One region of the Burkholderia sp. Bp9031 genome, then DNA from elsewhere that is predicted to be linked to it. Evidence: predicted binding sites of a transcription regulator. Region 1 holds the regulator's gene; the other holds the start of a gene.
What was found. The regulator LexA, encoded in region 1, represses DNA repair genes until DNA is damaged. The targets are predictions, from matches to a motif close to ACTGTATNNNNATACAGT.
Positions count from the first base shown of each region.

Region 2: recA (recombinase RecA) is a predicted target of LexA. The motif match lies at 1,806-1,823, and genes of this name have one in related genera.

Region 1 is NZ_QTPW01000005.1:249,007-253,424, reverse strand. It holds gene DIE15_RS36950 (hypothetical protein) at 1-12, opposite strand, end outside; gene DIE15_RS09410 (universal stress protein) at 11-508, shown strand; gene DIE15_RS09405 (DUF2939 domain-containing protein) at 601-1,293, opposite strand; gene DIE15_RS09400 (hypothetical protein) at 1,323-1,661, opposite strand; gene lexA (transcriptional repressor LexA) at 1,688-2,335, opposite strand; gene DIE15_RS09390 (sulfate ABC transporter substrate-binding protein) at 2,600-3,637, shown strand; gene cysT (sulfate ABC transporter permease subunit CysT) at 3,772-4,418, shown strand, end outside.
Region 2 is NZ_QTPW01000009.1:128,261-132,678, forward strand. It holds gene DIE15_RS14690 (sensor histidine kinase) at 1-962, opposite strand, end outside; gene DIE15_RS14695 (response regulator transcription factor) at 980-1,708, opposite strand; gene recA (recombinase RecA) at 1,899-2,969, shown strand; gene recX (recombination regulator RecX) at 2,969-3,838, shown strand; gene DIE15_RS14710 (DUF2889 domain-containing protein) at 3,985-4,418, shown strand, end outside.

The DNA.
Region 1 (4,418 bases):
GGGAGGTTTCATGGCTAGCTACAACAAGATTCTGCTGTGCTACGACGGCACGCTCGAAGGACGCAAGGCATTGCGGTGCGGTGCCAATCTCGCGCTGGACCTGAAGGCGGAAACGCATTTGCTGTCGGTGGTCGACATGCGCTCGAGCATCGCGCAAAGCGCAGGGTTGCTGACCGACGTCGCGTGCGGCCGCTTCGAGGAAACCGCGCGCGAGATCCTGCAGGAAGGCGTGAACTGGCTGCGCGAGCGTGGCGTCCAGGCGGAAGGCCATTTCGCGTTCGGCTATCCGATCGACGAAATCGCGAATCTCGCGACGGAGTTGAAGGCCGACCTCGTCGTCGTCGGCCATCGGTGCCGCAGCGGGTTGTCGAGATGGTGGATGGGGTCGGGCAACACGCAACTGCTCGATCGCGTGAGCTGCAGCATTCTGGTCGCATGCTCGTCGGCCGAAGAGCAAAAGGCCGAGATCGCGCGCGAACGCGAAGCGGCCACCGCGAACGGCAAGTGACGCAGTAATCGCGTGACCGGCCGGATTGTCCTGCGATTCAGGCCGGTCGCGTGCCGTGCCGCATCAGCGGCGCCTGGTCCGATCGCGACCGCTTACGCGTGCAGGTCGATCGCGGACAGTTTCCACGAGAACAGGCCGAAGCGGTGGAAGATCGCCGCATAGCGTGTGCCGTCGGCACTGCGCTGGTAGGTCACGACGAATTCATCGATATTCCTGTAGCCGGCACTCGTTTGCTGCGGATGACCCGCATCGCTTGGGCTCGCTGGCGCTGGCGCGGGTGCAGGCGCAGCCGAGGCGGTGGGACTGCTGCCCGGTACGGGTGCGCTCGCCGGATTGGCCGGCGGCACGGCCGGTGCGTTTCCGGGCGCACCGCCTGACGGCGGACCCGACCATTCGGGTGGCCGCTCGCCCGGATTACCGCGCGGCGGGATGCCGCTCATCAGCGCCGCCACACCTTCCGGTGTCGCATAGGCATCGACCAGCGGGCCGATCAATGCAGATCCGATCAGCGCGCCAATCACCGCGAGCGGATTGTCCTTCTTGACCGCGTCGATCCGGCGCATCAACTCGTCCGTGACCTGCTGCTTCAGGCTGATGCGCAGCGACGGAAAATCGACATATTCGCTGACCGCCTGCCCATCGCGCGCGTCGATCGCCGATTTCAGGCGACTGAGCGCGACGTACGGCGACGCGTATGCATAGCCGATCGCCACCAGGGCGGCGACGGCCAGCACGACGATCAGCAGGGGCTTGAGCCGCCTGGCGCGGCCCGAAGATCCAGTCACGATGCCTCCGGTGCGGACAGGTTCCGCAATCAGAGACCGCCGTGCGTGGCCGATCGTTCCTCGTCGATGCAGCGATCGATCATCCGGCACACGGCATCGATCGTCCCGACCATGATGAGCCGCGATCGACCGTGATAGACGCGCACGGGTGCACGGCGCGCCGGTTCCGCGTGATTCAGGCCGGCGTTCAGCGAGACCCGCGCGAATGCGGGGAGCGCTGACGGCAGCAGCGACGCCTGCCGTTCAACTGCGACTTCTTGGCTCACCACGGGCGCCGCGGCGGACAGCGGTGCGCAGGGCGTGCGGCCGCGCAGGTGACGCAGGCGACCGAATTGACGGAAAGGCAGCAAACGGGAAAGGCGTTCCATGATGTTCTCCTCAGCGAGACCGATTGTCAGAGTTCGCCCGAGCGGATCAGCCCGACGGCGATGCCTTCCAGCGCGAATTCCGCGCTGCCGGCCTTGACGAAGATGTTTTCGTAATCCGGGTTCTCCGCGATCAGCTCGAGGCCGCCGGGCCGGCGCATCAGGCGCTTGACCGTGACGTCGTCGCCGAGACGCGCGACGATGATCTGGCCGTCCTTCGCTTCCGTGCGCTTCTGCACGGCGAGGAGGTCGCCGTCGAGAATGCCGGCGTCGCGCATCGACAGGCCGCGCACCTTCAGCAGGTAGTCGGGCTTGCTCGTGAACAGCGCGGGATCGCACGCGTAATGCTGCGAGATATGCTCCTGCGCGAGGATCGGGCTACCGGCCGCGACCCGGCCGACGAGCGGCAGCGACAGTTGCATCAGGCCGGCGTGCGGCAGCGTGAACTGGTGCGGCGCATCGTCGATGCCGAGCAGGCGGATGCCGCGCGACGCGCCGGCGGCCAGCTCGATCACGCCCTTGCGCGCCAGCGCACGGAGATGCTCCTCGGCCGCATTCGGCGAGCTGAAACCCAGCTCGGCCGCGATCTCGGCACGCGTGGGCGGGAAACCGGAGCGCTCGATCGCGCGGCGGATCAAGTCGAACACTTGCTGTTGACGGGCGGTGAGTTTGGTCATGGCTGAACTGTATGGATAGACAGTGAGCTGTATTTTTATACAGTACTTCGCGAATTTCAAGTGTTACTTGAGGTTCGACGCGATCGCGCCGGTTCCGGCGCGATTTCGCGATGTCCGGACGCCGGTTCGTCTGCCGCAACCGTCCGTCCCGTCTGCGTTAGCACTTTTGAGTATTAAAAAATGAAGAACGATTATTTTTAATCATGTAACCCGTTCGCTAGACTGGCCCGACATCGCAATACCGACAACACTGGAGAACCAAGGATGGCGAAGCGCAATACGGGGCTGGCGGGCGGAGCGGGCCGCCTGATCGCAACACTCGCGCTGGGCGCGGCGGCGGCGCTGGGCGTCGCGACACATGCCCAGGCCGATACGACGTTCCTGAACGTGTCCTACGACCCGACGCGCGAGCTGTACCAGGACTTCAACCAGGCGTTCGGCAAGGAGTGGAAGGCGAAGACGGGCGAGACGGTCAACTTCAAGCAGTCGCACGGTGGCTCGGGCGCGCAGGCGCGCTCGGTGCTCGACGGCCTGCAGGCCGACGTCGTGACGCTCGCGCTGGCCTACGACATCGACGCGCTCGCCAACAAGGGGCTCGTCAACAAGGACTGGCAGAAGCGCTTGCCGGACAACGCGTCGCCGTACACGTCGACGATCGTGTTCCTGGTGCGCAAGGGCAACCCGAAAGGGATCAAGGACTGGGACGACCTGACGAAGCCGGGCATCTCGATCGTCACGCCGAACCCGAAGACCTCGGGCGGCGCGCGCTGGAACTACCTGGCCGCATGGGCGTACGCCGTCCACAAGCCGGGTGGCAACGAGCAGACCGCGAAGGAATTCGTGACGAAGCTCTACAAGAATGCGGGCGTGCTCGACTCGGGCGCGCGCGGTGCGACGACGAGCTTCGTGCAGCGCGGGATCGGCGACGTGCTGATCGCGTGGGAGAACGAGGCGTTCCTGTCGGTCAAGGAATTCGGCACCGACAAGTTCGAGATCGTCGTGCCGTCGGTGAGCATCCTGGCCGAGCCGCCCGTTGCCGTGGTCGACAAGGTGGTCGACAAGAAGGGCACGCGCAAGCTGGCCGAGGCCTACCTGAATTTCCTGTACAGCCCGCAGGGCCAGGAGATCGCGGCGCGCAACGACTACCGTCCGCGTTCGAAGAACGTGCCGGCGAACCTGACGAAGCAGTTCCCGAAGCTGAAGCTGTACACGGTCGACGACACGTTCGGCGGCTGGACGAATGCGCAGAAGACGCATTTCGCGGACGGCGGTGTGTTCGACTCGATCTACAAGCCGCAGTAACGCCAGGCAGCAACCCATAACGACAGCGGCGTGCCACGACAGCGCGCCGCATCCCCGACGGTCCGCGGGCGCGACGCCTCGCGCCGGCGTTTGCGTCGGACCCGTGAGCAGCAACGACCCAGCAAGAGCATCCGATGACGACGTACACCTTTCGCAAGCCGAGCGCGCTGCCCGGTTTCGGCGTGACGCTCGGCATCACGGTGGCCTATTTGAGCCTCGTGGTGCTGATCCCGCTCGCCGCCACGTTCCTGAAGACCGCGACGCTGTCGTGGGACCAGTTCGTCACCGCCGTCGCGTCGCCGCGCGTACTCGCGTCGTACCGGCTGACGTTCTCCGCCGCGCTCGGCGGCGCCTTGATCAACGCCGTGTTCGGCTTTCTCGTCGCGTGGGTGCTGGTGCGCTACACGTTTCCGTTCAAGCGCATCGTCGACGCAATCGTCGACCTGCCGTTCGCGCTACCGACGTCGGTCGCCGGCATCTCGCTTGCAGCCGTCTATGCGACCAACGGCTGGGTCGGCCAGTATCTGGCGCCGTTCGGCATCAAGATCGCGTTTACGCCGGCCGGCGTGCTGGTGGCGCTGACCTTCATCGGGCTGCCGTTCGTCGTGCGCACCGTGCAGCCCGTGCTCGAGGATTTCGAGCGCGAGCAGGAGGAGGCCGCGGCGTGCCTCGGCGCATCGCGCTGGCTGACGTTCCGCCGCGTCGTGCTGCCGGCCGTGCTGCCGGCGCTGCTCACCGGCTTCGCGCTGGCGTTCGCGCGCGCGCTCGGCGAGTACGGGTC
Region 2 (4,418 bases), on a different contig from region 1:
TCGAGCGAGCGCTGCACGTCGGGCGGCACCGGTTGGCGCAACGCGAATTCGGCCTGCGTGCGCAGCCCCGCGAGCGGCGTCTTCATCTGGTGCGCGGCGTCGGCGATGAAGCGTTTCTGCAGTGCCATGTTCTGTTCGAGACGCGCGAGCAGGTCGTTGAACGACGTGACGAGCGGCTCGATCTCGGGCGGCGCGCGCTGCGCCTCGACGGGCGACAGGTCGTCGGGCCGCCGCGCGCGGATGTGCGCCTGCAGCGCGTTGAGCGGCGCGAGCCCGCGCGACAGCCCGAACCAGACGAGCAGGATCGCGAGCGGCAGGATCACGAACTGCGGCAGGATCACGCCCTTGATGATGTCGTTCGCGAGCGCGTTGCGCTTGTCGAGCGTCTCGCCGACCTGCACGAGCACGGGCTGCGTGCCGCTCGACTCCGGCAGCGCGACAGTCGTATACGCGACGCGCACGTCGTTGCCGCGCAGCAGGTCGTCGCGGAACACGACGACGCCCGGCGGTGGGCGGTCCTCGTCGCGCGGCAGCGGCATGTCGGCCTCGCCCGCGACCAGCTCGCCGCGCGTGCCGAGCACCTGGAAGTACACGCTGTCGATGTTGTCCGCGCGCAGGAAGTCGCGCGTCTGCTGCGGCAGCGTCAACTCGGCGACGCCATTGACCGGATGGATCTGCCGCGCGAGCACGTATGCGTTGGTCTCGAGGGCGCGATCGAACGGGCCGTTCGCGATCGTCTTCGCGACGAGATAGGTGACGGCGATGCTCATCGGCCACAGCAGCAGGAGCGGCGCGAGCATCCAGTCGAGGATTTCGCCGAACAGCGAGCGCGGGCGTGCGGCCTCGGGCGTGTCGGTTTCGTCGGGCGGCGCGAACGGGTTCTCGTAGCGCGCGTCGCGCGCGGCATCGGCGGCGGACGGCTGCTCGCCGGTCGGATGGCGGGAACGGGCCGGCGTGGCCATCGCGGCGACGGCCGTGTTCAGCGCAGCGGCGTGCCGGCCGCCGCGGGCTGGGGCGCGGCCGTGTCGGCCGGTGCCGCGGGCGCGACTTTCTCGAGGCAGTAGCCGAGGCCGCGCACGGTGGAAATCCGCACGCCGCTCGGCTCGATCTTCTTGCGCAGCCGGTGCACGTACACTTCGATCGCGTTGTTGCTGACTTCCTCGCCCCATTCGCACAGATGGTCGACGAGCTGCTCCTTCGACACGAGCCGGCCGATGCGCTGCAGCAGTACTTCGAGCAGACCGAGTTCGCGCGCGGACAGGTCGAGCACGCGATCGTTCGCATACGCGATGCGGCCGACCTGGTCGAACGCGAGCGAGCCGTGGCGCACGACGGTCGGGCCGCCGCCCGCGCCGCGCCGGGTCAGCGCGCGCACGCGTGCCTCGAGTTCGTTGAGTGCGAACGGCTTGGCCATGTAGTCGTCCGCGCCGAGGTCGAGCCCCTTCACGCGCTCGTCGACGCTGTCGGCGGCGGTCAGGATCAGCACGGGGAGATTGGAATTGCGCGCGCGCAGGCGCTTCAGCACGTCGAGCCCGGACATCTTGGGCAGTCCGAGATCGAGGATCAGCAGGTCGAAGGTCTGCATCGACAGCGCGGTATCGGCATCGACGCCGCTCTTCACGTGGTCGACCGCATAGCCCGATTGGCGGAGTGACCGGGTCAGGCCGTCCGCGAGTATGCTGTCGTCTTCGGCGATGAGAATTCGCATGTTGCTGACCGGTGGCCGGCGGGGCGTTCACGCCGGCGCGGCTGTCTCCGAAGTTATCCGTGTACAACGCAGCCTGCATTGCGGGCTTGCATAAAACACTGTTTTTTTATACAGTGTCTGCATTCGTGGGCGGCGCTTGAAAGCGGGCGCGCCTCTAACAGACGCTGCTCATCATAGCAAAGGACGATTCATGGAAGATAGCAAGAAGGGCTCCGGGATGACCGCCGAGAAGAGCAAGGCGCTGGCGGCCGCACTCGCGCAGATCGAGAAGCAGTTCGGCAAAGGATCGATCATGCGGATGGGCGACGGCGAAGCGACCGAAGACATCCAGGTTGTCTCCACGGGCTCGCTGGGTCTGGATATCGCACTTGGCGTCGGCGGCCTGCCGCGCGGCCGGGTGGTCGAGATCTACGGTCCGGAATCGTCCGGTAAAACCACGCTCACGCTGCAGGTCATCGCCGAACTGCAGAAGCTGGGCGGCACGGCAGCCTTCATCGACGCCGAGCACGCACTCGACGTTCAATATGCAGCGAAGCTCGGCGTGAATGTGCCGGAGCTGCTGATCTCGCAGCCGGACACCGGCGAGCAGGCGCTCGAAATCACCGATGCGCTGGTGCGCTCGGGCTCGATCGACATGATCGTGATCGACTCGGTCGCGGCACTCGTGCCGAAGGCTGAAATCGAAGGCGAGATGGGCGATTCGCTGCCGGGCCTGCAGGCTCGCCTGATGTCGCAGGCGCTGCGCAAGCTGACGGGCACGATCAAGCGCACGAACTGCCTCGTGATCTTCATCAACCAGATCCGGATGAAGATCGGCGTGATGTTCGGCAACCCGGAAACCACAACGGGCGGCAACGCGCTCAAGTTCTACTCGTCGGTGCGTCTGGATATCCGCCGGATCGGCTCGATCAAGAAGAACGACGAGGTGATCGGCAACGAAACCCGCGTGAAGGTCGTCAAGAACAAGGTGTCGCCGCCGTTCCGCGAAGCGATCTTCGACATCCTGTATGGCGAAGGCATTTCGCGTCAGGGCGAGATCATCGATCTCGGCGTGCAGGCGAAGATCGTCGACAAGGCAGGCGCCTGGTACAGCTACAACGGCGAGAAGATCGGTCAGGGCAAGGACAACGCGCGTGAATTCCTGCGCGAGAATCCGGAAATCGCCCGCGAGATCGAGAACCGCATTCGTGAGTCGCTTGGCGTCGCTGCGATGCCCGATGGCGCAGGCAACGAAGCCGAGGCGATGGACGAAGAAGAGTGATGGTCGGGCGCCGAGGTCAGGCTGGCGAACCGGAACCGAGCGACGCGCCCGAAACGGCGGGTCGCTCCGGCCGGCGAGCCGAATCCTCGGGGGCCGACCGGCGGGGCGCGGGCAGTCATGCCGCGAACCGCACCGCGACGAGGGCATCCGACGATGCCCTCGTTTCGTTTGAGATTACCGTGCCGGTCGATCCGTTCGACGACGAAGAATCGTTCGACGCGCATGACCGGTCGAGTCGTCGCGTGTCCGGTGTCAGCTTCCCGGGCGAGCGCGCGGCCGATGCGGCTGCGCCGGTCAAGGAAGATGTGTATACGCGCAGCAGCCAGCATCCACGCCGCCCGCGCCGCGCATCCGGCAGCTCTGCCGGCGCGGCTTCCGGCAACGAGTCGGCACCCACCGAGCGCAAATCGTCGAAACCGCCGCGTTCGCTGAAGGGCCGCGCGCTCGGCTACCTGTCCCGGCGCGAATACAGCCGCGCCGAACTCGCGCGCAAGCTCGCGCCGTACGTCGGCGAGGACGAATCGGTCGAACCGGTGCTCGATGCGCTGGAGAAGGAGGGCTGGCTGTCCGATGCGCGCTTTGCCGAAAGCCTCGTGCATCGCCGCGCGTCGCGTGTCGGCGTCGCACGCATCGTCAGTGAACTGAAGCGCCATGCGGTCGGCGACAGTCTCGTCGAGGAAGTGAATGCACAATTGCGCGAGACCGAGTTGACACGTGCACAGGCCGTCTGGCGCAAGAAATTCGGTGCACTGCCGCAAACGCCGGCCGAGCGCGCGAAGCAGGCGCGCTTTCTCGCCGCGCGCGGCTTTTCGAGCGCGACCATCGTGAAGTTGCTGAAGGTCGGCGACGATTTCCCGATCGACGATTAACCGATTCGGTCGCGCGCGCTGCGCGCGATTTTGCTGCAATGCAACCGTTTCCGGACAGGCGGGAATACCCGCCGTCGCGGCCGGATGCCTCAAATACCCGATATGCTAAAATCCACGGGTTTTCCTCTTCGGCCTCAACCTCCAGCATGCCGCTATCCGAGCCCGTGCCCCGTCAGTTGCGACATCGACGCGCAATCCGAGCGGAAGCCTACGAGCGCGACGACGGCTTGTGGGACATCGAAGCCTGCCTGACCGACCACAAGCCGCGCGACGTCGCGCTTGCGTCGGGCATCCGGCCCCAGGGCCTGCCGATCCACGAACTCTGGCTGCGCGTGACTATCGATCGTGACCTCAATGTCGTCGACGCCGAAGCGTCGTCGGAATGGGTTCCTTATCCCGGTCACTGTCAATCCGCCACTCCCGCCTATCGGGCCCTCATCGGGCTCAACCTCTTCCGCAATTTCCGCCGCAACGCGAACCGGCTGCTCGCCGGCGTCGCAGGCTGCTCCCATCTCACCGAACTATGCGCCGTGCTGCCGACGGCAGCGATCCAGGCGTTCGCCGGTGACGTGTGGAACGT